4 regions of the Bacillus sp. SYZHCR11 genome follow, and region 3 is predicted to be linked to each of the others. Evidence: riboswitches for the same ligand, from Rfam matches in the RefSeq annotation. Region 3 holds a riboswitch; each other region holds the start of a gene.
The links. A riboswitch is a leader RNA that binds a small molecule or an ion and turns the genes downstream of it on or off. The one in region 3 is predicted to bind S-adenosylmethionine.

Region 1: it holds a riboswitch for S-adenosylmethionine, as region 3 does, so the genes downstream of both, metE (5-methyltetrahydropteroyltriglutamate--homocysteine S-methyltransferase) here and AC2CGA_RS05505 (bifunctional homocysteine S-methyltransferase/methylenetetrahydrofolate reductase) in region 3, are expected to answer to the same signal.
Region 2: it holds a riboswitch for S-adenosylmethionine, as region 3 does, so the genes downstream of both, AC2CGA_RS10630 (5-methyltetrahydropteroyltriglutamate--homocysteine S-methyltransferase) here and AC2CGA_RS05505 (bifunctional homocysteine S-methyltransferase/methylenetetrahydrofolate reductase) in region 3, are expected to answer to the same signal.
Region 4: it holds a riboswitch for S-adenosylmethionine, as region 3 does, so the genes downstream of both, mtnK (S-methyl-5-thioribose kinase) here and AC2CGA_RS05505 (bifunctional homocysteine S-methyltransferase/methylenetetrahydrofolate reductase) in region 3, are expected to answer to the same signal.

The regions. Positions count from the first base shown of each region.
Region 1 covers NZ_JBXUND010000001.1:1,009,672-1,016,784, forward strand. Annotated here, with positions in the region: gene AC2CGA_RS04370 (energy-coupling factor transporter transmembrane component T family protein) at 1-615, shown strand, start outside; gene AC2CGA_RS04375 (STAS domain-containing protein) at 661-1,494, opposite strand; gene AC2CGA_RS04380 (S8 family peptidase) at 1,714-2,673, shown strand; SAM riboswitch class I at 2,813-2,967, shown strand; gene metE (5-methyltetrahydropteroyltriglutamate--homocysteine S-methyltransferase) at 3,051-5,339, shown strand; gene yeiL (transcriptional regulator YeiL) at 5,388-6,059, opposite strand; gene AC2CGA_RS04395 (MFS transporter) at 6,141-7,113, shown strand, end outside.
Region 2 covers NZ_JBXUND010000002.1:770,056-777,168, reverse strand. Annotated here, with positions in the region: gene AC2CGA_RS10640 (NupC/NupG family nucleoside CNT transporter) at 1-450, opposite strand, end outside; purine riboswitch at 590-690, opposite strand; gene AC2CGA_RS10635 (methyltransferase domain-containing protein) at 1,053-1,934, shown strand; gene AC2CGA_RS10630 (5-methyltetrahydropteroyltriglutamate--homocysteine S-methyltransferase) at 1,968-3,104, opposite strand; SAM riboswitch class I at 3,183-3,269, opposite strand; gene AC2CGA_RS10625 (LURP-one-related/scramblase family protein) at 3,354-3,830, opposite strand; gene AC2CGA_RS10620 (hypothetical protein) at 3,933-4,100, opposite strand; gene pepT (peptidase T) at 4,677-5,909, opposite strand; gene galE (UDP-glucose 4-epimerase GalE) at 6,120-7,113, shown strand, end outside.
Region 3 covers NZ_JBXUND010000001.1:1,206,205-1,213,317, reverse strand. Annotated here, with positions in the region: gene AC2CGA_RS05510 (GNAT family N-acetyltransferase) at 23-463, opposite strand; gene AC2CGA_RS05505 (bifunctional homocysteine S-methyltransferase/methylenetetrahydrofolate reductase) at 546-2,387, opposite strand; SAM riboswitch class I at 2,477-2,599, opposite strand; gene AC2CGA_RS05500 (YajQ family cyclic di-GMP-binding protein) at 2,700-3,191, opposite strand; gene AC2CGA_RS05495 (CvfB family protein) at 3,291-4,187, shown strand; gene AC2CGA_RS05490 (BMP family lipoprotein) at 4,358-5,335, shown strand; gene AC2CGA_RS05485 (methyl-accepting chemotaxis protein) at 5,332-6,981, shown strand; gene AC2CGA_RS05480 (hypothetical protein) at 7,042-7,113, opposite strand, start outside.
Region 4 covers NZ_JBXUND010000001.1:979,839-986,951, reverse strand. Annotated here, with positions in the region: gene AC2CGA_RS04250 (PAS domain-containing sensor histidine kinase) at 1-966, shown strand, start outside; gene AC2CGA_RS04245 (methylated-DNA--[protein]-cysteine S-methyltransferase) at 963-1,460, shown strand; gene mtnA (S-methyl-5-thioribose-1-phosphate isomerase) at 1,702-2,763, opposite strand; gene mtnK (S-methyl-5-thioribose kinase) at 2,770-3,954, opposite strand; SAM riboswitch class I at 4,064-4,219, opposite strand; gene AC2CGA_RS04230 (carbon-nitrogen family hydrolase) at 4,311-5,090, opposite strand; gene AC2CGA_RS04225 (pyridoxal phosphate-dependent aminotransferase) at 5,183-6,379, shown strand; SAM riboswitch class I at 6,416-6,515, shown strand; gene mtnW (2,3-diketo-5-methylthiopentyl-1-phosphate enolase) at 6,597-7,113, shown strand, end outside.

The DNA of each region.
Region 1 (7,113 bases), 200 kb from region 3:
GTGCCGCTGAAAAAATGGCTGCTGTTCACGATTCCGTTTGTCATTCTGGCCTTCGGTTCTTTATGGACAGCCGCCGTATTCGGAAACGTCCCGACAACCGGGAGCAATCTGCTGTTTAAGCTCGGGCCGATTGCCGTCAACAGTGATAACGCGGCGCTCGGGATTTCTATCGCGTTTCGTATTTTATGTTTTTCCGCTTTGTCGATGATGTTTCTTTTCACAACCGATCCGATTCTGTTCATGCTCAGTCTGATTCAGCAGTGTAAGCTGCCGCCCAAGCTTGCATACGGCGTTATCGCGGGATTCCGGTTTCTCCCTCTTCTGAAAGATGAAATCCTGATCATCCGGCAGGCGCACAGAATCAGGGGTGCGGCGTCTGATTCCGGGCTGAAAGGAAAGCTCTCCGCCTTCAGGCGCTTCACCATTCCGCTATTGGCAGGCGCAATCAGAAAGGCGGAACGCACGGCCATCGCGATGGAATCTAAAGGCTTTACTGGGAGCCGAAACCGCACGTTTTACAGAACTGTTACTGTGCGCCGCGCCGACTGGTGCTTTTTCCTGCTCGTGCTTCTGTTATTCGGCACAAGCTGGCTCATTTCATTGTTGTTTGTATAAAAACAGGCCGCCGGAGTGATTCGGCAGCCTGTTTTGTTATGTATGTTATTGATGATAATTGAGAGCCTGAGCGAGATTGGACTTGACCGTAATCTCTGAGAAATTAATGCCGAGCTGTACGGCGGTTTGAGCAATTTCCGGCCTGATTCCGGATAAAGTGGACGTGACGCCGATCAATTTCAGCGCCTCAATTAATTTAAAAATCTGATGCGCCACCATCGTATCGACAACCACTACACCCGACAGGTCAATTAACAGATGTTCAATCAGCCGTTTTGCACATGTGCTCAGCGTATTTTCAAGAATGAATTTGGCGCGCTCCGTGTCAATATCGCCGACAAGCGGCAGCAGCGCCGTCCGTTTGCTCAGCGTGATAACCGGCGAGCTTAACTCCAAAATCATTTCTCTTTGCGCATTCAGCTGCATTTTTGAGTTATGCTCAGCATGATCGACAAACGTGTAAATCGTAAAATCAAATACTTGTGCAATTAAATTCTCCCATTTCTTCCTTTCTCCCTCGGCAAATGAAGATTCATGTTTATCGGCAAACGCATCATAATAACTGATGTATAGTCTCCGGTTTCTCATGAATTCACGGACCACATACTGGACGGGAGTATCCAGATGCTTCTGGTCTTTCGCAAGCTCAATCACCCACCGCTCGAATTCTTCTAAAAATTCTTTTTCCGGCATGATATACATTTTATTAATATGCCGGTAAAATTCTTTATCCTGCTCCGTCAGTTCTTCTGTGATGACGGGATTTGTCAAAGAATAAATCGAATTCGGATCCGAATCTTCCATCGTTTCGATCCACTCTTTCGCAATTTGATCCACTTGTTCTGAAAAATAGCTGTATAACGCTTCATTTATCTTCATCTCTCTTCTCCTTTCCCATTTCCAATTATAGCGTCAGCGGGTCATGAATGAAAATGAAAGCTGTCAAACTATCCATTTATTTGAAATTTTTTAGTCCGATAGATTACGCCTTTTTTATGAAAATGCTTCAAATGACTCTTTCCGGCCGGCATGCTCTGCCATAAAATAGTAGCAACACCCTTGTATCCACTCGCAAGCATAAAAAAGGAGGGCTTTTTTATGAATGGTGAAATGCATTTGATTCCTTATGTCACGGATGAACAGATCATGGATGTGAACGAGCTTCCTGAGGGGATTAAAGTGATTAAGGCGCCAGAGTTGTGGGCAAAAGGGTTTAAAGGCAAGGATATTAAAATCGCGGTGCTTGACACAGGCTGCGACATCAATCATCCTGATTTGAAAGACCGGATTGTCGGCGGGAAAAACTTCACCGATGATGACGGAGGCAAAGAAGACGTGATTTCCGATTACAACGGACACGGGACACACGTTTCCGGAACGATTGCAGCCAATGATTCAAACGGCGGAATTTCGGGTGTCGCGCCGGAAGCAAGCCTTTTAATCGTTAAAGTTCTCGGCGGGAAAAACGGCAGCGGCAAATACGAATGGATTATTAACGGCATCAACTACGCCGTTGAACAAAAGGCGGACATTATTTCCATGTCACTCGGCGGGCCAAGCGATGTGCCTGAACTGAAAGAAGCGGTCACAAATGCGGTAAAAAGCGGTGTTCTGGTCGTTTGCGCGGCAGGAAACGAAGGCGACGGAGACGAGCGTACAGAGGAACTGTCGTATCCGGCCGCTTACAACGAAGTGATCGCAGTCGGATCAGTCTCAATCGCCCGTAAATCGTCTGAATTTTCAAACGCCAATAAAGAGATTGACCTGGTGGCTCCGGGAGAAAATATTCTCTCCACCCTTCCCAACCATAAATACGGGAAGCTGACGGGCACTTCAATGGCCGCCCCGCATGTGAGCGGAGCGCTTGCCTTAATAAAAGGGCTTGAACAGGACGCGTTTCAGCGGACGCTTTCTGAGGCTGAAGTCTACGCCCAGCTCGTGCGGCGGACCCTTCCTTTGGACATCGCCAAAACATTGGCCGGGAACGGATTTCTATATTTAGACGCGCCTGAAGTGCTGATGGAAAGAGCCGAACAGGCACAGCTGCTGTCTTTCTGATATTTTTCTCGTATAATGATTGATCAGTTTGTCACATCACCAATTTTTAAATTGTGAGATTTTCTATTGACAGTGATCTGAATAAGCTGATAAGATAACCAACAAATGATGTAACTTTTCAAAAAAATTGAAATACTTTCTCTTATCGAGAGTTGGGCGAGGGATTGGCCTTTTGACCCCAACAGCAACCGACCGTAATTCCATTGTGAAATGGGGCGCGTGATTTTTGCGCCGAGACGATTGTCTCATAAGGCACGGTGCTAATTCCATCAGACGTGATCTGAGAGATAAGAGAGGCTTGCATTTTGAAGTTAAAGCCTCTTTCTCTCATGAGAAAGAGGCTTTTTTGTTACATCTCACTTAAAGGAGGAGACTTAATGACAACAATCAAAACTTCGAACCTCGGTTTTCCGAGAATCGGCTTGAACAGAGAATGGAAAAAAGCACTTGAGGCTTATTGGAAAGGAAACACTGATAAAGAAACGTTTCTTAAAGAGCTTGACGGCTTATTCTTATCAGCTGTCAAAACACAGCTTGACCAACATATCGATATCGTGCCGGTCTCTGATTTCACTCATTATGATCATGTGCTTGATACCGCCGTCAGCTTTAACTGGATTCCGGAAAGATTCCGCAGCATCACGGATCCCGTTGATACATACTTTGCGATTGCCCGCGGTGTAAAAGACGCCGTTTCCAGTGAAATGACAAAATGGTTTAATACCAACTATCATTACATCGTTCCTGAATATGATGAAAGCATTGAATTCCGTCTGACGAGAAACAAACAGCTTGACGACTACCGCCGGATCAAAGAAGAATTCGGAGCGGAAACGAAACCTGTCATCGTCGGTCCGTATACATTCGTCACGCTTGCGAAAGGATACGAAGAATCAGAAGCGAAAGCGATTCAAAAACGCCTTGTTCCTCTTTATATGCAGCTGCTGAAAGAGCTTGAAGCAGAAGGCGTCAAATGGGTTCAGATTGATGAGCCTGCCCTTGTGACAGCTTCTTCTGAAGATGTCCGCGCCGCAAAAGACCTCTATGAATCTATTACAAAAGAGCTTTCAGGACTGAATGTCCTCCTGCAGACATACTTTGATTCAGTTGATGCATATGAAGAACTCGTTTCTTATCCCGTACAGGGAATCGGACTTGATTTCGTGCATGATAAAGGCAGAAACCTTGAGCAATTGAAAAAGCACGGCTTCCCGAAAGATAAAGTGCTGGCAGCCGGTGTGGTCGACGGCCGGAACATTTGGAAAATCGATGTTGAAGAACGCCTTGATGCGGCTTTGGATATCCTCAGCCACGCTGATGTTGAGGAGTTATGGATTCAGCCTTCAAGCAGCCTTCTGCACGTGCCGGTGGCGAAACACCCTGACGAGCATCTTGAAAAGGATTTGCTGAACGGCCTGTCATACGCTAAAGAAAAACTGGCGGAACTCGGCGTCTTAAAAGAAGGGCTTCTGTCCGGCAAAGCGGCCGTCAGTGAGCAGATCGAAGAATCAAAAGCGGCACTTAAGGCTTTAAAAGCATTCGCAACCGGAGCGAACTCCGCTCAAAAAGAAGAGCTGAATCAGCTGACGGAAAAAGATTTCTCCCGTCCGGCAAGCTTTGAAGAACGATTGGCGCTGCAGAATGAATCACTCGGTCTTCCCCTTCTGCCGACGACGACAATCGGAAGCTTCCCTCAATCTGCCGAGGTGCGGAGCGCACGGCAAAAATGGCGGAAAAAAGATTGGACGGATGAACAGTACCAAGCCTTTATTAATGCGGAAACGAAGCGCTGGGTTGACATTCAGGAAGAAATCGGCTTAGACGTGCTCGTTCACGGAGAATTTGAGCGGACGGACATGGTGGAATACTTCGGTGAAAAGCTGGCCGGATTCGCCTTTACGAAATATGCATGGGTCCAGTCTTACGGTTCACGCTGCGTACGTCCGCCTGTCATTTTCGGAGATGTCGAATTTATCGAACCGATGACGGTAAAAGATACGGTCTACGCCCAATCGCTGACGGAAAAACACATGAAAGGCATGCTGACGGGACCTGTCACCATCTTAAACTGGTCATTCCCGCGTGTGGATATTTCAAGAAAAGAAATCGCCTTCCAGATCGGGCTTGCCCTCAGAAAAGAAGTAAAAGCGCTTGAAGATGCCGGTATTCAGATTATCCAAGTGGATGAACCCGCGCTCCGCGAAGGACTGCCGTTAAAAACGCAGGATTGGGATGAATATTTAACTTGGGCCGCAGAAGCATTCCGGTTAACGACGTCTTCTGTGCAAAATGAGACGCAGATTCATACGCATATGTGTTACAGCAACTTTGAAGATATCGTAGATACGATCAATGATCTTGACGCGGATGTCATTACAATCGAACACAGCAGAAGCCACGGAGGATTTTTAGAGTACCTGAAAGAACATCCTTACGTGAAAGGCCTCGGACTCGGTGTATACGACATTCACAGCCCGCGTGTGCCGGCAACTGAAGAAATCTATCAAATTATTGATGACGCGCTTGAGGTGTGTCCGACTGACCGCTTCTGGGTAAACCCGGACTGCGGACTGAAAACAAGACAGCAGGAAGAAACCGTTGCGGCATTAAAAAATATGGTCGACGCCGCGAAACAGGCACGAAAAAAACAAGCTCAGCTTGTATAATGAAAACAGCCATCCGTAAATTGCGGGTGGCTGTTTTTTCTGGGCGTGCTACTTATTCTGCAGCGCTTCTGCCAGTTCATACAATGAATCATACTGCTTAATTTGATAGCCCCGCCCCTCTTTTTGCAAATACCCTTTTTGGCAGAATTGCGTCAGCACATGCAAGAGATGACGGTAAGATACACCCAAATAATCACAGACCGTTACGTGCTTCTCTTTATAAACCCCTTTATAAGCCGTCTGCAAAATAAAATCAGCAAGCCGGTTTTCAAGCGGGAACGCCAGACTTTGTGAATATTTCGAAGCCATAAGCGTTGCCTTAGCACTTAAAAACTTAGCCAGCTCACGCAGGAATTTCGCATCCTGCAGCAATTGCGCGCGGCAGCGGTAAATAGGCAGAACAAAACAAACAGTCTTCGCTGAGGCTTGAATTCCTTTTGTGTAATACACTTCATGTAATAGTTCCATCTCTCCGATGTAATCATTTTTGTTGATAAAATTAATTAAAGAAACTTTCCCGTTTTGGTGGGTTACATATATTTTCGCTTTTCCTTCAATCACGTAAAACAGGAAGTCAGGCCTCCTGCCCTCTTGAATAATCCATTCGTCCCGCTCATATTCGCGCACTTCCATAAACTCTTCAGCGGGGAAAGAGAATAAATGCGCGATTGAGTGTTTTTTTAACTGATGCCGCTTTTTCTCGCCTTTATAAATTTCCATCGTCCACCCCAAAAATATGAGATATCTCATATTGTCTTTATGTCCTTACATGATAACATGCCAATTAAAGGAGGAACGGGAATGAAAGCATATCGCTGGATGAGTCTTCATTTTTTTAGTTTTTTTATGACATGGGGTGTTTTTCTGCCCTATTGGACGGGATGGATGGTGCATATAAAAGGGGTTTCCGTATCCGAAGCCAGTTTCATTATGAGTCTGGGCCTGGCGGCAAGAGGGATTTCCACATTATTTTTCTTCCCTTATTTATCAGGAAAATTCAGCAGCAAAGCCTTATTAAACGGTGCCAGAATCGGGACGCTTCTCGCACTTTTATGTTATATTCCCGCTGATTCTTTTCAAAGCCTGCTTCTTGTCACATTAGTGCTGCATGTGTTTTACCCGGCTTTAATGCCTGCTTTAGACAGCGCTTGCGGCGTCCTTGTACAGCATAACGAATTAAAGGCTTATGGGACTAGCCGACAGTGGGGATCTGCGGGTTTTGTTTCAGCCGGCGTCATCCTGTCCGTCTTTACAGGTATATTCGGAGATCAAGCGATTTTATGGGCACTGCTTTTGGGCGCCCTGATATTCGCATCCCTAAGCTTTATGCATGCGCCAGCTGTTCTTTCAAAACGGCCGGAAACAGACCGCGCAAGAAAAGAGGGCATGTTTGCCTTATTCCGCATCAAATATTTCGGTCTGGTGCTCGCAATCGTTATCTTACTGCAGGCGGCACATGCATCTTACTACAATTACGGTTATCTCTTTTTGCAGGAAATCGATGCGCCCGCATATGCCATCGGAATCATCATCAACATCGCCGTTATCGCGGAGATTATCTTCTTTGCAATCGCTGACCGATACTTTCATCAATTTACGGCAGGCTCTTTGCTCGCCCTGGCGGCGCTTGGTGCTACCGTACGCTGGATACTCGTATTTGCCTTTCCGCATGTCATCATTTTCTGTCTTGCGCAGACGCTGCATGCCTGTTCATTCGCGATGGGACACTATGCATTTATGAAATACTTAATTAAAAATATTTCACCCGCGCAAA
Region 2 (7,113 bases), on a different contig from region 3:
TAAAGCTTCCGTATTTCCTAAAAACATCATCTGGATGGAGAAAAAGCTCTCCAGCTTCGGCAGACGGGATATTTTAGAAATCAGCCAGCCGATTTTATCAATGAGCCACGGCAGAATACCGAAATACGACAGCATATCAAAGAAGGTCACGACGAAGATAATCGGCAGCAATGCGCTGAAGAAAAAATCAACCGTCGGGTTCGCCATGACAGACGGAAAGGCGAAGGCAATCCCTTGACTGGCACAGGAAATCAGCCATGTAAAGAACGCGCCGATCTTCCCGATGACAAAGCCGCCGACTTTTGTCCCTAACATAAACCAAGTAATCAGAAACTCAAAGACGAGGAGCATGACAATCGGACGCCATTTAATCTTCTTCTTGTTGGGTGAGCATAAGAAAACAACAGCCATGACAACAATGAGACCGACAATGTTCAATAAAAAGTACATGTGAGCAACTCCTATAAGGGTATTATGGAAATAAAAAAAGCTCTTATTCGTCACAAATTCCTGAAAGCCAGAAAGTGTGATAAATAAGAGCCAAAAGAAAAGAATAGACTGACAGCATCATATGCTTTTCACTCGTTCAAATTTATGCAAACTTTCTTGTAGTCTAGTCTTTTACGGCACTAGGTAGAAACAATCAGACCATATTACTGATCATATACAAGAATAACGATATTACATGAGATAGCAGTATTTTATCGTTTCAATTTTTGAAAATCAACCTTTTTAGATATTTTCAAAATAATAAATTTATATTATAAATAAAGAAAATAAAGGATGTTCACAAGTAATTGGATAATAAAGGTATAAAAGCCCCCGAAAAACAGTTCCGGTTCATTGTAAAGACGGGATGCAGCTGATAAAATGGATCTGAGGGCACCGCCTTCAAAAGACGGCAGAAAAGGGGTCATTTTCATGATCATTCAGTTCATTCGTTACAGATAATGAGAGGTATAGATAAATAGGTTAAACTTCCAATTTTGCGAGGTTTATTTGTCTATGCCTTTTTCATTTCATCGGAATAACGAATGAATGAGGTGTTTTTATTGACGTCTATAAAAAGAAAACGCGCGGAATTACTGCAATCATGCCAGTCCGTATTCAGGTGTCCGCTATGCAGTTCGGCCATGGCGGTCTCACAATACAAAAGCTTGATGTGCGGACACGGGCATACATTTGATATATCAAAGCAAGGATATGTGAATTTCCTCAATAAATCGTTCAAAACCCGCTATGACAGGCGGCTGTTCGAAGCGAGACGCGCTCTTTTTGACAGCCGGGAATTTTTTGTCCCGGTTCAAAAGGAGATCGCCGCAATCATCAGCCGCATTCAATCTCCGCAAACAACGGCGGCGATATTGGATGCGGGATGCGGAGAAGGCTCTCATTTAGCCGCCGTATGCAAATGGCTTCAGCCCGCTTTTTCCGTGACGGGAATCGGTATTGATCTCTCGAAAGAAGGTGTGCTGCATGCCGCAAAGGCCTTCGGGGATCATTTGGTTTTTGCCGTCGCTGATGTGGCGGATGCGCCGTTTGCCGACAGCTGTTTTGATGTCGTGATGTCTGTTTTATCACCTTGGAATTACAAGGAATGCAGCAGGCTTTTACGAAAGGGCGGCACAGTCATTAAAGCGGTGCCGCGGCGTGATTATTTGAAGGAAGTAAGGGAATTCTTCTTCGGAGACAGTCCTCGGCGGAATGACACCGCCGATTCTGCGGCCGGACGATTCCAAGCGGGCTTTCAAACTTTTGAGCGCAAACGGCTGTGTTACACGAAGACCTTATCGCAGCCTGACCTCGAGCGGCTTGTGAAAATGACGCCCTTAACATGGAAATGTACTGATGAAAGCATCCGGCGGTTTATCAGCCGAAAAGCGGCGGATATTACGATAGATATCGATATTTTAATCGGAACCGGTCCTCTGTAAACAGAAAAGACACGCTGATCGCGTGTCTTTTTTTTATTTCCAGACTTCACCGGCAATGCTGACGACATGACGCAGTTTCGCCCATTGCTGTTCTTCTGTGATCAGGTTTCCTTCCTCAGTGGAGGCGAATCCGCATTGCGGGCTGAGGCAAAGCTGATCCAGGCTGACATATTGTGAAGCTTCTTCAATCCGGCGTTTAATCGCGTCCTTGTCTTCAAGTTCGCCATGTTTTGATGTAATCAATCCAAGCACAAGCTGAAGATCAGAGCGTTTGACATAGCGGAGCGGTTCAAAGCCGCCGGAGCGGGAATCATCATATTCCAGGAACAATCCGTCAAGGTCAAGCCCGTCAAAAATCGTTTCAGCCGCTGCATCATAGCCGCCTTCAGCCGTCCATGTGGATTGGAAGTTGCCGCGGCAGATATGCATCGTAACCTTCAGATCGTCAGGGCGGTCCTTGATCGCGTCATTAATGGAAGCGGCAAACAGCTTGCGCAGCTCATCCGGCGTTGTGCCGAAATCTTCAATCTGACGAAGCCCCGCTTCAGATAAGAAAACGGCCCATGCGGTGTCATCAAGCTGAAGGTAGCGGCACCCGGCGTCATAGAAAGCCTGAATCGCTTTTTTATACGCTTTTGACACATCGTGCTGAAATTGTTTGTAATCATTCTGGTAGGCCGCTTTTTCCAATTTTCCGCGGAAAAACAGCATATTCGGACTTGGGATGGTCATTTTCGGAACAGCATTGCCGGCAATGCTGTGCAGGAATTTATAATCTTCGAGCATCGGATGCTGAGAAAAATCAATATCTCCCGTTACTTTAATGCCGCGCGCTTTCGTCTGTACGTTGTGAAACTGAATGCCGCTTTCAGGCGTAAATGCCTCAACCCCGTCTAAATTTTCGAGAAAATCAAAATGCCACCAGGCACGGCGGAATTCGCCGTCAGTCACGACATTGAGGCCGGTTTCTTTCTGCTTTTCCACGCTGCGGATGATTTCTCTGTTTTCGATTTCGCGCAGCTGTTCTGCCGAAATCTCACCCGCCGCTCTTTGCAGGCGGGCTTGCTTCACAGCCGCCGGCCGCAGCAGGCTTCCGACCTGATCCGCGCGAAACGGCGGGTTTTTTCTTAGAAGAGTATGCGATGGTTGTTCTGTGTTTTGCTGTGACATGAACGATTCCTTCTTTCCTGATGAAATATAAAAAAACTCTTCCCTCGGATAGGGAAGAGCTTGCGTCCGCAAATCTCAACCTTATCTTCAGGATTTAGCACCATTCTGCTGAACAGCGGTTGCCGGGTATCATAGGGCCAGTCCCTCCACCTCTCTTGATAAGGAAATATGCTATTTTTCAGAATAAACTGTAATACTCTTAATCTTAGTATGTTTTCTTATATTGTCAATATATTTCGATAAATATTTTTATTTGTCACCCTCAAATAGAATCATATCTATCACGATGGCGATCGCAAGACAAAGAGCAATATCCTCTTCCTTTTCAATCTGCAAATGATAGGAATCGCCCCAGCTCATCCATGATTTGGTGACGGTCATCCGGTTTGATTTTCCGTCTGTCACTTGAAAATTCCGGCCCCACACATCGCCGGTAAGATTCCAGCCGAGTCCGGAAATTTCAAATTTCGGTTTGAAAAACGTGACTTTCTTGATGACTTGGCAGACGGGTTTGCCGCTGACGGAAATCTCGTAACGGGGAACGAGCGACATCAGTTTCTGATTGACGCTGGCGAGCGTGCGGCCGTCCAAATCAGTCAGCTTCAGTTCATCACCGAATGAAAACAGCTTTCCTTCAACATTGTAGACTTCTTTTCCGCTTTCAAGAAACACTTGAAAACGATTCTTAAACGTAAACATTCGCTCTTTGATGTAAAAATGGTACATAAAAAAACTCCTTTTTTATGTTTTACGAAAAAAGGAGGCGGAAGGTTTCATATCGGCCGGGTGCATAAAAAAAGGCTGCCGATTTTGCGGCAGCTGTCGTTTTTATGATAGCGGCATCCGGCGTTTTTGACGGATCGCATTTAAATCAATGATGTTATTCGTGTCGGCAGCTGTCACCAGCGGGCTTGTCTTTGGCGTTTTCCGGCGGTTGTCCTTACTGAAAGAGAAAACAAGATACCCTGTCAAAGCAGCGAAAATAAGTAGCATCATTTTACATACCTCCCAAAAAAAGTTTTGGTATTATTATTGTACGAAAAAACAAACGAAAAGTATTCAAACAATTGTCACTTTTTTAAAAAATAACGTCATTTTCCGTAAAAATAACTATGGGTTGAAGAAATTTTGCTCTTGTTGTGGTTCTATAGATTGTATCGGCTGATAAATGATGATCGTTTATATAACTTTATTACTATTTTTTGTAAGTGTCTAATTAACTACTTCGGTGTTTTCGTTTGCCTTGTGTTATTCAGTACCCTAAAAAACCTTATGATATGCAAAATAACTGCTTCTAACAGATGACTGCGAGTTGACAGCGCTTTCTTTATTTTTTTGAAGAAAACGAGATGTTATCTTAAAAAAATCGTTTGAACATTTTCCGCAGTTTTTTAAAAGGGTTTGATTTTGTCTCCAGTACACGCGGGTCTTTTAAGGTTTTTTTCAATTCTTTCGCTACAGTCCCTCTTGCCATAGTCTTCACTCCTTCTTTCCATTTCATACCTTATATACGGAAAGAAAGAAGGAAAGGTTTCATGTGAAAGAAAAAAACCAAAGCAGGGGGCTTTGGTTTTAAGCGCGCTCTTCAAAGAGCCTGGCGATTTCAACAATGACGTTTACCGCCTTTTCCATATGATCGACGGAAATGTATTCATATTTTCCGTGGAAGTTTTGGCCGCCCGTGAAAATGTTCGGTGTCGGCAGTCCCATGTAAGAGAGCTGTGAGCCGTCGGTTCCGCCCCGGATCGGTTCGATAATCGGTTCGATGTCGAGGTTTTTCATGGCTTGATACGCGACATCGACTATCTCTTTGACCGGTTCGATTTTTTCTCTCATGTTGTAATATTGATCACGCAGTTCAAGCTTGATGCTTTCCTTCCCGTATTTGGCCGCCAGCGCATCGGCGGTTTTCTGCATATATTCTTTTCGTTCTGCGAAGCGGTCTCTGTCAAAATCTCTGATGATGTACGACAGGGCGGCTTCAGAAACGTCTCCGTCCATGGAAAGTAAATGATAGAAGCCTTCATACCCTTCCGTATATTCCGGCGCTTCTTCTTTCGGCAGCGCGTGATGAAATTCCATCGCGATTTTTGAAGCGTTGACCATTTTGTTTTTCGCCGTTCCCGGGTGGACGCTTTTTCCGTAACAAGTAAGCTTTGCGGCGGCTGCGTTAAAGCTTTCATATTGCAGTTCGCCGAGGGGGCCTCCGTCTATCGTGTAGGCGAACGCGGCGTTGAAGCGGCCGACATCGAATTTGTGAGGGCCTCTGCCGATTTCTTCATCAGGCGTGAACGCGACTCGGATCGTTCCGTGCTTGATGTCCGGATGTTTGATCAAGTACGCCATTGCCGTCATGATCTCGGCAATGCCCGCTTTGTTGTCGGCTCCGAGCAGCGTCGTGCCGTCTGTTGTAATCAGCGTCTGGCCTTTATAGCGGGAAAGCTCCGGGAATTGCTCAGGCGACAGGACGACATTGAGTTTGTCATTCAGAACGATATCATGCCCGTCGTAGCTTTCAATAATCTGAGGATTCACATTTTTTCCGGTAAAATCGGTCGCGGTATCCACGTGAGCCAGAAAACCGACAGTCGGCACGTCTTTATCCGTATTCGCCGGCAGAGTCGCCATGACGTACCCGTTGTCATCGACTGTAATTTCTGTCATGCCGATCGACTTTAATTCATCTGCCAGCATGTTGGCCAATGTCAGCTGGCCGGGGGTTGAAGGGCAGTTTTCATTGTTTTCGTCAGACTGTGTATCGACTTTTACGTAAGAGGTAAAGCGTTCAATGATTTCATTTTTCATACCGTCATCTCCTTTGTCTTATCTTACCATGCGCGGGGGAGGGATTTCTATTTCACAACCCGTTTGAATCGAGGGCTCTGTTTTTTACGCGAATGAAAATAAATTATGAAGAAACGATGACTAAACGATTAAACTTTTTGGAAATGGATGATTGAGGAAGAAAAAACCGATATAATATGGTCAATTCATTCAATAGGGGAGGCTTTCTTCATGGCGATTTTAGTGACAGGCGGAGCGGGTTATATCGGAAGCCACACATGTGTCGAGCTGTTAAACGGCGGCTATGACATCGTGGTTCTGGATAATCTGTCAAACAGTTCACCGGAAGCATTGGAGCGTGTGAAAGACATTACCGGAAAAGGGCTTGTGTTTTATGAAGCGGATCTCCTTGACCGTGCCGCCGTTCACCGGGTGTTTGCTGAAAATGAGATTGAAGCCGTCATTCATTTTGCGGGATTAAAAGCCGTCGGTGAGTCTGTGGCTGTTCCGCTCCGTTATTATCATAATAATCTGACGGGAACGTTTATTTTATGTGAAGCCATGCAGGCACACGGTGTGAAAAAAATCGTCTTCAGTTCTTCAGCGACGGTTTACGGCGTTCCGGAAACAACGCCGATCACTGAGGATTTTCCTTTAAGCGCCACCAATCCTTACGGGCAGACAAAGCTGATGCTGGAACAGATTTTACGCGATCTGCATAATGCGGACTCTGAATGGAGCATTGCGCTGCTCCGCTACTTTAATCCGTTCGGCGCGCACCCGAGCGGCCGGATCGGAGAAGACCCGAACGGCATCCCGAATAATTTAATGCCGTACGTCGCACAAGTCGCTGTGGGCAAGCTTGAGCGATTGCAGGTGTTCGGCAATGATTATCCGACAAAGGACGGCACCGGCGTGCGGGATTACATCCATGTCGTTGACCTTGCCGAGGGCCATGTCAAAGCGCTCGAAAAGGTGCTGAACACAACGGGCGCCGACGCCTATAATCTCGGCACAGGAAGAGGCTACAGCGTTCTGGAGATGGTCAAGGCGTTTGAAAAAGTATCAGGAAAAGAAGTGCCGTACCGTTTTGCCGACCGGCGCCCGGGAGACATCGCCGCATGCTTCGCAGACCCGGCAAAAGCGAAGGCTGAATTAGGCTGGGAAGCAAAGCGCGGGCTTGAAGAAATGTGCGCCGACTCTTGGAAGTGGCAGTCCTCCAATG
Region 3 (7,113 bases):
ATGCCAAGGGCTTTTGTCTGTTTCAGGCGAGTTCTTTATACATGATCACATGCGGGCCGATGCCGGGTATGTCAAAGGGGCTGCCCGTGCTTTTCCAGCCGAGCTTTTCGTAATATCCCTTCACGTGACATCTGGCGTTGCACCAGACAAGCGCCGCCCCCATATCTGCCAGTTTTCGTTCCGCATAGGCGATTAACGTGCTTCCCGCTTTTTGCGTCCGGTATTCTTCAAGCGTTGCCATGCCGCGCAGCTGGTAGGCGGGCGCCGCCTGTAAAGCCTGCTGGTTCTGCGGGTAGAAAGAAGCGATGCTGATCAATGTCCCGTCGTAAAAACCTCCGAGATGAAATGCTCCTTTGACGCTGTCCTGATCATATTTACAATCCTCAATCGTCTGATGGGGGCGCAGCACGCTGTGTCTGATCGCGTATGTGTCTTCTGCGGTGATGGGTTTTACTTCAACCATGAAAAAATCCTCCTTTGCTTGATTCTTTTTCTGTATCGTACCATGAAAAAGCCGCCTGTCATATCAGGCGGCCTCTTCCGCGTCAATGCAAATATACATCAGCCCGCTTTTCATCCTTTTGCTTAATATAAGCTGCAAGTTCTGATGTCAAATCAGAACGGAGAAACGGGGTGATTAAATAAATTCCGTTAAACAGTTCGCACGCCGTGTCGAGAAGCGACTTGGCGATGGCGAGGCCTTCGGTTTTCTGCTTTTGCTTGTCTTCGCCGGCGAGCGCCATTTTTTCCCGGATGCTGTCTGACAGCTTAATGCCCGGGATTTCATGATGAATGAACTCTGCGTTGCGGCTGCTCGTTAACGGCATAATTCCGATATACACCGGTGTTTTGAGATGTTTCGTTTCATGATGAATGTCAATGAGCTGCTGCTCCGAGTAGACAGGCTGGGACACGAAGTAGTCAGCTCCGCACTCGATTTTTTTCTCCAGCCGTTTTACCGCTTTATCAAGATGGCGGACATTCGGATTAAATGCTCCGGCTACGGAAAAGTTCGTTTTCTTGCCGAGCGGTTTCCCTGATAAAGAAATGCCCTCGTTGAATTGTTTAATCAGCCTGATCAAGTCAAAGGACGTTAAATCATAGACGGAGGTAGCCCCCGGAAAGTCGCCGATTTTTGAAGGATCGCCCGTGATGGCTAAAATGTCGGTAAGCCCGAGCGTATCCAGCCCCATTAAATGTGACTGAAGGCCGATGATGTTGCGGTCTCTGCATGTAATGTGAACGAGAGAACGGATATCAAGGCGTTCTTTCAGCAATGAACCGCAGGCGGCATTGCTGATCCGCGGTGTCGCCAATGAATTGTCGGCGAGCGTCAGCGCTTCTATGCCGGTTTCTTTTAATTCAGCCGCCGCTTGCAGAAATTTGTCAAAATTCAATTTTTTCGGCGGATCAAGCTCTACGATAATTGACCGTTTTTGAGCGGCGATTTCGTTTAAACCCGGCTCGGTCCGTTCATTCCGGACGGAGATGACTTCTTCTTCCCGTCTGATTTTCACTTCTTTATCAGTGACGGGAGAAAGTCCGCGGACCGCTTCAGCCATGGCTCTGATATGGTTTGGCGTCGTACCGCAGCAGCCGCCGATAATGCGCGCGCCCTGAGTGCGGAACTGTACGGCGCTCTCCCGGAAATAGGCATCGTCCGTATCATAAACAAGCCGGCCTTCTTCTAAAGACGGGAGGCTGCTGTTCGGATAGACCGATAAATAAGCGTCACGGAATATCGGCACTTCGGTGAGCGCTTCAATCATGTGGTACGGGCCGAGCCGGCAATTGATTCCCGTTATGTCAGCGCCGAGATCGGCAATTGACCTGAGGGCTTCCCGAAGCGGCGTTCCGTCCTGCAGCACGCCCTGTTCGTGCATGGATACGTTCAGCATAATCGGAAGTTCCGTTTCTTTTCTCGCTATCTTCAGCACTTCGCGCGCCTCTTCTAAATCATAGTATGTTTCCAGGAGCAGACCGTCCGGCTCTTCGTAAAGCAATAAATAAAGCTGCTCCCGAAAGCTGCGTTTAATCTCCTCCAGGCTGTAGGCGTTTTTGTTAAATGTGCGGATGCCGCCCATCGTTCCCAATACATAAGCGCCGTCTGAGGAAGCGCGCGCGATTCTGACCGCCTCCTGATTGATTTTTTTCGTTTCATCCTCAAGTCCGTATCTTGAGAGCTTAATAAAATTCGCGCCGTACGTATTTGTCTGGATGATGTCTGCCCCGGCTTCCACGTAAGCCTTATGTATCCGCTTGATTTCCTCGGGCTTTGATACGTTCAGTTCCTCAAAACATCTGTCAATGCCGTAGGAATAGAGGAGAGTGCCCATCGCGCCGTCTCCGATTAAAATCCGTTCTTTTAAGTCTTGTAATAGTCCCATTGTTTGCCTCCTTCGTCACATTCAGCAAGGAAAAAAGAGAAATAAAAAAAGTCTTCTTAAGAAGAAGACTCTGTAATCATTTGTCTCTCTTCTTATCTTCCAAGCTGTTTTTAGCTTGCTGGATTTAGCACCTTGGTCATGGTTTGGGTTAAACCATTACACCGGTTGCTGAAGCGTCGTCGGGCCAGTCCCTCGGCTTCTCTTGATAAGAACGTTCATGTAATTGTCATGGGTTTCCAAAACTTAACTGTGAAAATCCCTTTCTCCAAATTTACCGAAAATAGAGACAATAATCAATAGGAATCACATAATTTATCTAAAATTAATAAATTGAACGTCAATCGGCAGGTCTGCCCCGCGGACGGCTGCAATAATCTGCTGCAGATCATCTTTATTTTTTCCGGTGACGCGCACTTGGTCGTCCTGAATCTGCGACTTTACCTTCAAGCCGGAGTTTTTAATCACCGCGTTGATTTTTTTGGCGCTGTCTTTATCAATGCCCTGTACAAGCTTCGCGCGCTGGCGCACCGTGCCCCCTGAGGCATTTTCGATTTTGCCGTATTCAATGTTTTTCGTCGGCACGTCCCGTTTGATCAGCTTGCCGCTCAGCACATCTTTGAGCTGATTCAGTTTAAACTCGTCATCAGAAATCAGGACAAGTTCTTCCTTTTCTAAAGTTACATCGCTTTTAGATCCTTTAAAGTCATAGCGCGTGCCGATTTCTTTCAGCGTCATCTGAATCGCATTCTGCACTTCGGGAAATTCAACTTTGGATACAATATCAAAAGAACTTTCTTTTGCCATGAGAAAACCTCCTATAACATTTCACTTATGAGTTGATTATAGTAGAATAAAGAGAAATGTCCAACTGCATAAAGCATGAATTTATGCATATTGGAAAAAATGAGAAAAACATCAGCCCCATACGGGCGAATCAGGAAGGACGATAACATGAGACCAGGGCAGCAGCTCACGCTTAGTATAGATCATCAAACCGATTTCGGTTATTTTTTAACCGACGGCGAGGATACGGTTCTTTTACATAACAGTGAAATTACAGAGGATATTGAAGACAGAGATGAAGTGGACGTATTTATTTACGTCGATCATCAGGAAAGACTCGCGGCGACGATGAAAAAGCCGCTCATCAGCTTTTATGACTACGGATGGGTGGAAGTGACGGACGCTGTGGAGGATATGGGCGTATTCGTCGACGTCGGTCTGTCAAAAGACGCGCTCGTCGCAACGGAGCACCTGCCTCCGTACAAATCCGTCTGGCCGCAAAAAGGCGACAGACTGTATTGCATGCTGAAGGTGACAAGCCGCGGACGCATGTTTGCCAAGCCGGCGCCTGAGGATATCATCAGTGAATTATTTACGGATGCAGAGGAAGACGTCATGAATAAAGACCTGACAGGCACGGTGTACAGACTGATCGCATCAGGCTCTTTTCTGATTACCGATGAAGGCATCCGCGCGTTTATTCACCCTTCAGAAAGAAAAGAAGAGCCGAGACTCGGCAGCCGCGTGACGGGGCGTGTCATCGAGGTGAAGGAAGACGGCTCCGTCAACATGTCCCTGCTGCCGAGAAAGCAGGATGCGCTTTCGGTTGACGCGGAGGAGATTCTGACCTATCTGAGATCAAGAAACGGCGCGATGCCTTACGGAGACAAAAGCGATCCTGACGATATCCGCGAACGGTTTCATTTAAGCAAAGCCGCCTTTAAGCGGGCGCTCGGGCACCTGATGAAAAACGGCAAAGTGTATCAGAAAGACGGCTGGACATACGAAAAACAATAAATTTTCTGCAAAAACATCGGTGAACCAAAACCGGTGTTTTTTATTTTCTCAAAAGCTTCTATGCCCTCATTTGTTTATCACCCTGCCGAACATACATATTTTATTGAAATAAAATATTCTGACATCCGAACCGATATATAACTATAGAAAAAAACAAAAGGAGAGTTTCAATGAGAAAAATGGCGATATTTGCGGCTGTACTGCTGCTTGCGCTCAGCACGGCGGGATGTGCCGGCAAATCCGAGGGGGCGGCGGCTGAAAAAACGAAAACAATCGGCATCATGCTGACAGACAACGGCCTCGGCGACCAATCATTTAATGATTCTGGCTTTCAAGGTTTGATGAAAGCAAGAGACGAGCTCGGCATCACATTTGATTACAGAGAAATAAAAGACACCGATACGTACGAAAAAGGACTGACCCAGCTTGTCCGGGAAGGCAATGATCTTGTTGTGGGGCTCGGTTACAGCATGCAGGCGGATTTAGAAAAGGTCGCCAAAAAATATCCGAAGCAGCGGTTTGTGCTGATTGATTCTGTATCAGACCTGGATAATGTCACCTCCGTCACGTTTAAAGAGGATGAAGGAAGCTTCTTAGCCGGAGCGCTCGCGGCTATGACGAGCAAAACCGGCACGATCGGATTTATCGGCGGTTCAGATGCCGATGTCATTAAACGGTTTAAGAAAGGCTATCTGAAAGGCGCGGAATCAGTCAAACCGAACATCCGCGTGCTGTCGGAAATCAGCGGTACGTTTGATGATGATAAGCTCGGGAAACGCATCGCCCAAAACATGATCCGAAAAAAAGCCGATGTCCTGTTTACGGCGGCCGGCTTCACGGGTGTCGGCGCACTGAAAGAAGCGGAGGCGCGAAAAGTATACGCCATCGGTGTTGACAGCGATCAATATTACACCGCCGAGCACGCCGTTATCTCTTCTTTAGTGAAAAACGTCGACCATGTCATCTATGAATTGGCGAAAGATTTAAAAGACAACAAGGAGATCAAAAGCGGTGAGATCGTTTACGGACTGAAGGAAAACGGCATGGACTTAGCCAAGATCAGAGTTGTCAAAAACGCAGGCGGGCTGACGAAAAAGATCACGGATATGAAAAACAGTCTGATTGAAAAAGGAGGCGATCTGAAGTGACATTACGGACAAGGCTGCTCGTTAACGCAGCCGTTACGATGATTTGCTTCGCCGCCGTCATCGGCTTTACCATCGTAAACATGATGAAGATTCAGGCTTCAAATGAAGATGAAGTGGACGCGCTGTTAAACGTCCAGGAAGCAAAAGCCGACCTTAATACGTTAAAAGAAAGCATCACCGGCTATTCCTATACGCTCGCAGACGCCCAGAAAGAAGATGTACAAAGCTATATGAAAAGCAGCTCAAACAAACTGGCGGCGCTCAAAAAAACGATGACGGACGATGCGGACAAAGCCGCTTATGACAAACTCGCCAAAAAATACGAATCGTGGCAGGCGGAGGCGGACGCTGCTCTTGATTCGAAAAGCCCGGCTGAAGCGACAAGGACGGCGGCCCGCATCAACGGTCTTCTGAATGATATTTATATGCTGAATCTGAAAAGCCGGGATCACTATGAAGACATGCAGAAGCAGACGGCTGACCAGATTCAGTTTATCGTTTACAGCGCAGCCGTGCTGACCATCGTGATACTTGCTGTCACCGTCATATCTTCCATCAGGCTGACGAAGAGAATTGCAGGGCCGATCCGCCGCATGGCTGAAAATGCCCGTCGTATTGCAGCGGGGAACCTTGCCGTTGAAATGCTTGATTATAAAGGGAAGGACGAACTGAAAGAGCTGAATGACTCATTCGGAATGATGGCTGAACAGCTCCGCACCTTAATTCAGGCGATCGGAGAGGTCGGCCGTGAAGTCGAGACTTTTGCGGAAGGTTTGACGAAGGAAAACCAGACGCTGAAGGACATGACCGAGCAGGTGTCCGTATCGACGGAAGAAATGGCGCAAGGCTCCCAAACCATTTCAGAAGATCTGCAGCATGCGGTGCAATTCATTGAACAAATGGATGAACATTCAAAGGCGAACGCCGAACGTTCCAAACAAACGACGAGAAGCAGCGAAGAGACGATTGCGGCGGTGGCTGCGGGGCGAGGTGCTTTAGCCGAGACCAAGCAAGCCATTGATAAAAGCAATGAGACATCAAAAGAGATTTCCGAAGCCGCCGATCTCTTCATAGAGCATGCGGCAGGCATCAGTATGATGGCGCAGACCGTTTCCGACATTGCGGGCCAGACCAATCTGCTGTCCTTAAACGCCGCAATCGAGGCGGCCAGAGCAGGCGAGGCCGGAAAAGGATTTGCCGTCGTTGCCGAGGAGATACGGAAGCTCGCAGACGGATCAGCCAAAGCGACCGCGCAGATTTTCGATATGGTAAAGCAAATTGAAGACGGCATCACATCTATTACCGGAGCTGTCACGACCGGCGTCGCTTTAGCGGACAGACAGCAGGAGCTGATGGAGAAAACGTCAGAATCATTCGCCCATATTGAACAAAAAGCCGCCCATATTAAGGCGGAGCTTACTCAATTGGACGGACGGATCATCGAATCGAAACAGCTTGGTGAGCAAGTGCTGCATCATGCCGAAAGCATCAGCGCCGTCGTTCAGGAAACGGCTGCAGGAAGCGAAGAGATTTCTGCCTCCGCGCTTGAGCAGCTGTCTTCTTTTCATAAAATGGCGGAAAGCGTCAATAATCTGGTGAGCCTGACAGAGCGGTTAAACGATCAGGTCCGCCGGTTTACTTTGTAACAGACATCCGTGCGCAAAAAACAGCCCTCTTTCTTCTAAGACAAGAGGGCTGTTTTCCTTTTACAGATGGTCCGGTTTTTTGGAATTCTGGTTTTTTCCCGCCTGCCGGTTTTTTTCGGCAAGCCGGTTCTT
Region 4 (7,113 bases), 230 kb from region 3:
GCGAATCCTCTCGCAAGCCGTATACTGGGCATGCCGGATGAGGAGCTGAGAGCGTACACCGTTCCGGATATTCTTTCTTTATTTGATATTGAAAACGCGGGTGTTCCCGCCAGAAAGATTGATTTAGAAGGAATGGATAATGAAATCCCCTTCCTGTTAAGCAGCAGTGACAGCCGCAAACTGGAATTCTCCTTCAAAAGAAATATCATTCAAAATATGAATCTGGCCATCTTTAAAGATGTCACAGAGGCCAAAGAGCTTGAAGAGAGGCTGCGGAAATCCGACACTCTTCATGTTGTAGGGGAGCTGGCGGCGGGCATCGCCCACGAAATCAGAAACCCGATGACAGCGCTGAAAGGGTTCATTCAGCTTCTTCAAGGAAGCATTGAAGGCGAATATTCCCTGTACTTTAACGTCATTACCTCAGAATTAAAACGCATCGAGTCTATCATCACTGAATTTTTAATTTTAGCGAAACCTCAGGCGATATTATATGAAGAAAAAGATGTGACGCAGATTATGAAAGACACGGCTGATCTTTTGAATGCCCAGGCCAATCTTGTCAATGTGCAGATTCATCTGAACCTGACCGGAAACATCCCGCCGATTTACTGTGAACCGAATCAATTAAAACAGGTGTTTATCAATATTTTAAAAAACGCCATTGAAGTCATGCCGGGCGGCGGCAATATCTACGTGACCATCCAGCCTTCTGATCAAGACCACATTTTGATTTCTTTTCAAGATGAAGGAACAGGCATTTCCGAAGACAAACTAAAACGTCTGGGCGAGCCATTTTACACGACAAAAGACAGGGGAACGGGCCTCGGTCTGATGGTCAGCTATAAAATCATCGAAGAACATCAGGGACGCATTCATGTGGAAAGTGAAGAAGGGAAGGGCACGGTTTTTCATTTGACGCTTCCGATCCGGCAGAATACCGAAGAAAGAAGGAGCGGGGAATGATCTGTTTTACAAGTGTAAAAGCGCCGTTTGGAACCGTTATCGTAACAGAGGAAGAGGGCTTTATTACCGGCCTGTTTCTCACCGGGGAAGATTTTGAGGAATGGCGGAAAGACGCGCCCGGCGTAAAGCCGTGCGAAACCGCTTTGCTGTCGGAGGCGAAACAGCAGCTGGCATCCTATTTTTCAGGAGAAAGAAAGCAATTCTCTCTGCCTTTGAGACAAAAAGGCACACCCTTTCAGGAAAAGGTGTGGAACGCGCTGACGATGATTCCTTACGGGGAATCCCGAAGCTACGGTGATATGGCCGAAGCGATCGGAAAACCGAAAGCGGTGCGCGCCATCGGACAAGCCAATAAACGAAACCGGCTGCCGATTTTGATCCCGTGCCATCGGGTAATCGGCAAAAACAGCGCCTTAACGGGATACGCGGGCACGAAGACGGATGTAAAAGCGGTGCTGCTGAACATCGAACAAATATCCTATAAAGAAAAATAAAACATATGGCACGTTCCGTTTTTTCGCGTCCGACATATCATTTTATTAAGTGAAAAAAGTTGGTCTGGTGAAAAAGGAGGACGAAGCCTGATGAAAATGAGCCGTCCGCAAAAGATAGCCGGTTATGCAGAGCTGTTTTTTAAAATGCATCTCATTACAGCCGCCCAAAAAGATGAAGTGATTACATTGTGCAGACAAAAAAACCGCTGACATTGCCCGAGGCAACATCATCAGCGGTTTTTCAGCTCAGCTGACAGTCGGCGAATAATTGTTCAATTTCTTCCGTGTAAGAACCGGTCACAATTCCTTTCTCGGTGATAATGCCTGAAATCAGGCTGCCCGGTGTGATGTCAAAGGCCGGATTGAAGACCGGCACATCTTCGGGAGCGGTGCGTATGCCTGAGATCTGTCTGACTTCATCCGGATCTCTTTCTTCAATCGGAATCTGATCGCCGTTTTCAATCTGCAAGTCAAAGGTCGAAAGCGGTGCGGCCACAAAAAACGGAATCTGAAAGGCGTTTGCCAAAATAGCGAGGCCGTAAGTTCCGATTTTGTTGGCCGTATCTCCGTTTTTAGCAATTCTGTCAGCGCCGACAATGACTGCTGAAATATGTTTTTCCTTCATTGTATGGGCGGCCATGCTGTCCGTAATGAGTGTGACATCAATTCCGCCCTGCATCAGCTCCCACGCCGTCAGCCGGGATCCTTGGAGAACGGGTCTTGTTTCACATGCGTAGATATGAAGGCCGAGGTCTTTTTGTTTCGCTAAGTAAAAGGGAGCAAGCGCCGTACCGTACCGGCTTGTAGCAATCGAGCCCGCATTGCAGATGGTCATGATCTGGTCGCCTTTTTTAAAAAGGTGCAGCGCATTTTGGCCGATCATTCGGCAGGTTTCTTCATCCTCAATCTGAATTTGAATGGCTTCATGAACGAGCGTTGTCTTCGCTTCATTGATTGAGATTGCATCCCTGATGGAATCCGTCAGTCTGTCAAGCGCCCACGCGAGGTTGACGGCAGTGGGCCTCGAACTGTTTAAATACGCTTTGACATCCGCGAACTGACGTCGGAAATCTGAAAGATCGCGGGCTTCAAATGACTTGGCGGAGAGCGCGAGTCCGAATGCCGCGGTTATACCGATGGCCGGGGCGCCCCTTACTTTCAGCGTGACAATCGCGTCGAATACATCTTCCTTTGTTTCAAGTTCCACATACTCAGTGACGTCGGGAAGTTTTTGCTGATTTAAAATGCGGATGTAGGTTTCTTTCCATTCCACAGAACGGGGGATGGCAAATTCATTGGTCATGCTGCATCATTCCTTTACACGGAGCTTAAATTGGTCCAGAACCTCGGTGATATGCTTCAGTTCTTTTCTGTTTTCGATATAATAGGCGCCGATCTCAAGCGCCAGCTTCTTCCGTTCGATTCGTTTGTCAAACGGAGTGATTTCATCTAAGTCAGCCACATGGGCGAGTCCGATCGTGCGCCGGATCAATTCGCATCCCGCAAAACCGACCGCTTCTTCAAACGCGTTTTTCAGTGTGTCTTCCAGCAGGTGTCTGCGGGAAGGCAGGCAGTCTTTCTCCCATGCTTCACTGAATGTTTTCACAAATGTATCCCATACGGCGGCAGTATGGTCATATAACGGCTGTCTGTCGTCACCGTCGCGGCTGAGGGCGTTTAACAGCAGATTGGCGATAAATTGGCCGATGTCAAACCCGATCGGTCCGAAGAAAGCAAACTCGGGATCAATCACCTTTGTTTCATGTTCATCGGCGAAGATGCTTCCCGTGTGCAGATCGCCGTGAACCAATGTTTCCGCGGAATTCAGAAAGATGGCTTTCAATTCGTCAGCGCCTTCTTTCAGCCGGGAATTGTTCCAAACTTTTTCTGCGTACGGGCGCAGCTCCTCCTCAAAATCGTTTGTCTCATGGTCGAGAAACGGTTCTGTAAACACAAGCCTTTCTGTAATATTGCAAAGCTCAGGATTTGTAAACTGCTTTGCGAGCTGCTGCTTTACTTTCGCATCAAGCGCATAATCGGATGAGTAAAAAAGCGTTTTCCCTAAAAATTCACCGATATGAACCGATAAGTTCGGATAATGCTGCCCTTCCAGCAGCCCTTTTCTTGAAATCTGCAAATGTGAGAGGTCTTCCATTACCGTGACGGCCATTTCAGTATCGGAATAGTAAACGGCCGGAACGAGGTGCGGCACGTGTTCGCCCTGGCGGATGAGGGCGCTGCTTTCGATTCTCGCCCGATCAATTGTAAGCGGCCAGCTTTCACCGACGACTTTCGCGTAAGGAATCGCCTGTTTGATAATCAGTCCTTTTTGGTTTTCTTTATCGTAAACATGAAAGACGTAATTTAAATTGCCGTCGCCGATTTCACGGCATGTCAGAGTGCTTTTGCTTTGGAATAAGCCGAGCTTGACGGCTAACGCGGCGGCGGAGCTTTCTGTTAATTGTTCATAAAGACTTGTTTTAGTTGCTGACATGGATTTACCCTCCAATTATGTAGTGGCAGTAAGAGATCGTGACGGAGAATACGCCCGAAAAAAAGCCTCCTTCTCTGAAAGAGAAGGAGGCTGAAACAGTGCAGTCCGCCTCTTATCTCTCAGATAACATCTGATGGAATTAGCACCGTGCCTTATGAGACAATCGTCTCGGCGCAAAATGTACGCGCCCCATTTCACAATGGAATTACGGTCGGTTGCTGTTGGGGTCAAAAGGCCAATTCCCTCGCCCAACTCTCGATAAGAGAAAATATATTGATTTGTATCACAATTCGGATTAATCAGTTGATGAAAATATTAGCAGGTGCCGGATATTCTTGTCAACATTTTTTTGAAAATTAATATAAATCACGCCGCAAGTCTTGGAAAACCGGAATGGTTCCGCGGACGGCCGCGCTTTCTGACACATCGATTTCCGCCCGGACTGCGCCTTCCGTCCGGTCTCCTTCGGCTAAAATCCGGCCCCACGGGTCAATAATCAGGCTGTGGCCGGCAAATTCATTATCGGGATTGGACCCCGTGCAGTTAGAGGCTGCGACAAAACATTGGTTTTCAATTGCTCTGGCGATAAGCAGGCTTCGCCAATGATCAAGGCGGGGCAGAGGCCATTCCGCAGAGATAAACAGGACATTCGCGCCCTGGGACGTATGCTTTCTGATCCATTCGGGGAAACGGATATCATAGCAGATCAGCCCGGCGCACTTGACACCGTCGAGCTCAAAGGAACCGTCACTGTTTCCCGCTGACAAGTAAAGGTGTTCATCCATCAGCTGAAACAGATGGGTTTTCTGATACCGCTTCACGATCTGTCCGCTGTTATCGGCGATGTACATGGTGTTATAGACATTTTCGCCTTCTTTGACCGCAAAAGATCCGGCAACGAGGTGTACGTTGTATGTTTTTGCCGTTTCTTTAAGCCATTGTTCCGAAACTTTGCCGTTTTCATCCGCCAGCTGGTCTAGCCGTGTGAGATCATAGCCGGTTGTCCACAACTCAGGAAGCACGATTACATCCGCATGGCGGCTTTCTTGCTCAATCAAAGATTCCGCTTTTTTAAAATTTTCTGAAGGATTTCCGTATGAAATATCAAATTGCAAACAGGAAACGGTCCATTTCATTTTTTAACACCTCAAGTTTCTCTTTACTTTTTTTATTTAACCATATATGATGATGGACTATCATTTCAAGACATTTTTAGAAGGTGAAAAATATGAACTTTGAAATCTCAGATGTACTCAAACAGCTGCCGGAACAATTTTTCGCATCATTGGTGCAAAAAGTGAATCAAAAGCTGAAAGAAGGCAGAGACGTCATCAATTTAGGGCAGGGAAACCCTGATCAGCCGACGCCTCAGCATATCGTTGAAGAAATGAAGCGCGCCGTCGAAAGGCCGGAAAATCATAAATACTCATCATTCCGGGGCGCTTACAGCTTCAAAAAAGCAGCCGCTGCATTTTATGAAAGGGAGTACGGGGTCACGCTTGATCCGGACACGGAAGTCGCCGTGCTGTTCGGAGGCAAGGCGGGACTTGTTGAGCTTCCGCAATGTCTTTTAAACCCGGGAGATACCATTCTGGTGCCTGATCCCGGATATCCTGATTACTGGTCGGGCGTCGCCCTTGCGAAATCGAAAATGGAAATGATGCCGCTGACGGAAGAAAGAGGGTTTCTCCCTGATTACAGCGTAATTCCTGAAAAGGTGCGGAGCGAGGCGAAGCTGCTTTATCTCAATTATCCGAATAATCCGACCGGCGCTGTGGCGACAGAGGCGTTTTTTGAGGAGACAGTCGGTTTTGCGGAACAAAACGGTATTTGTGTCGTTCACGATTTCGCGTACGGAGCCGTCGGCTTTGACGGGCATAAACCGCTGAGCTTTTTGCAGACGGAAGGCGCAAAGGAGACGGGAATCGAAATCTATACCTTGTCCAAAACGTATAATATGGCGGGCTGGCGGGTCGGCTTTGCCGTCGGAAACGCTTCTGTCATCGAAGCGATCAATCTTTATCAGGATCATATGTTTGTCAGCCTGTTTCCCGCGGCGCAGCAGGCGGCGGCAGCCGCTCTTTTAGAGGATCAGGCATGCGTCGCAGCGCAAAATGACAGATATGAATCGAGGCGCAATGCATGGATTGAAGCCTGCCGCGGTATCGGCTGGGATGTGACGGCTCCGGCTGGCTCCTTTTTTGCATGGCTCCCTGTGCCCGACGGTTATACGTCACAGTCGTTTTCAGATCTGCTGCTCGAGAAAGCGGATGTCGCCGTCGCTGCCGGAAACGGGTTCGGAAAATGGGGGGAAGGCTATATCAGAGTCGGTCTTCTGACAAGTGAAGAAAGACTTAAAGAAGCTGCGGAACGGATCGGGAAACTGAATCTTTTCACCCGAAAAAGCATTGACATATCTGGATAACAATGCGATAATTCAAAATACTTTATAAAATCATTATTCTTATCAAGAGCAGGCAGAGGGACGAGCCCGATGAAGCCCGGCAACCGACTGATAAAGCACGGTGCTAATTCTTGCAGCAGGAGCTGAGAGATAAGATTCGGACATAACACGAAGCCTCTTTCTGCTCATAGGGAAGAGGTTTTTTTATGTTTTGTGAAAGAAAGAGAGGCGTTCACGCATGAGCGAAGTATTGGCAACATATCTTCTGACAGACACAACGGACAGTGAAAAGCGGGCGGAACAGATTGCGGCGGGGCTGACGGTAGGCTCCTGGACTGACCTGCCCCTGGTGAAGCAGGAACAGCTCAGAAAACATAAAGGCCGGGTCGTAAAAGTTGAGGAGAAAGAAGGAACCTCAGAAAACGAAACACAATCCGTCATCACTATCGCCTATCCCGAGGCGAACTTTTCAAGAGATATTCCGGCCGTCCTGACGACGGTATTCGGAAAGCTGTCACTGGACGGAAAAATAAAATTGACTGATCTTGAATTTTCCGAAGGGTTTAAACGCTCCCTTCCCGGGCCGAAATTCGGTATATACGGCATCCGCAAACTGCTGGGCGAATTTGAAAGACCGCTTCTGATGAGCATATTTAAAGGCGTGATCGGACGGGATCTCGCCGACATTAAAGAACAGCTCAGACAGCAGGCGCTCGGAGGCGTGGATCTGATTAAAGATGACGAAATTTTCTTTG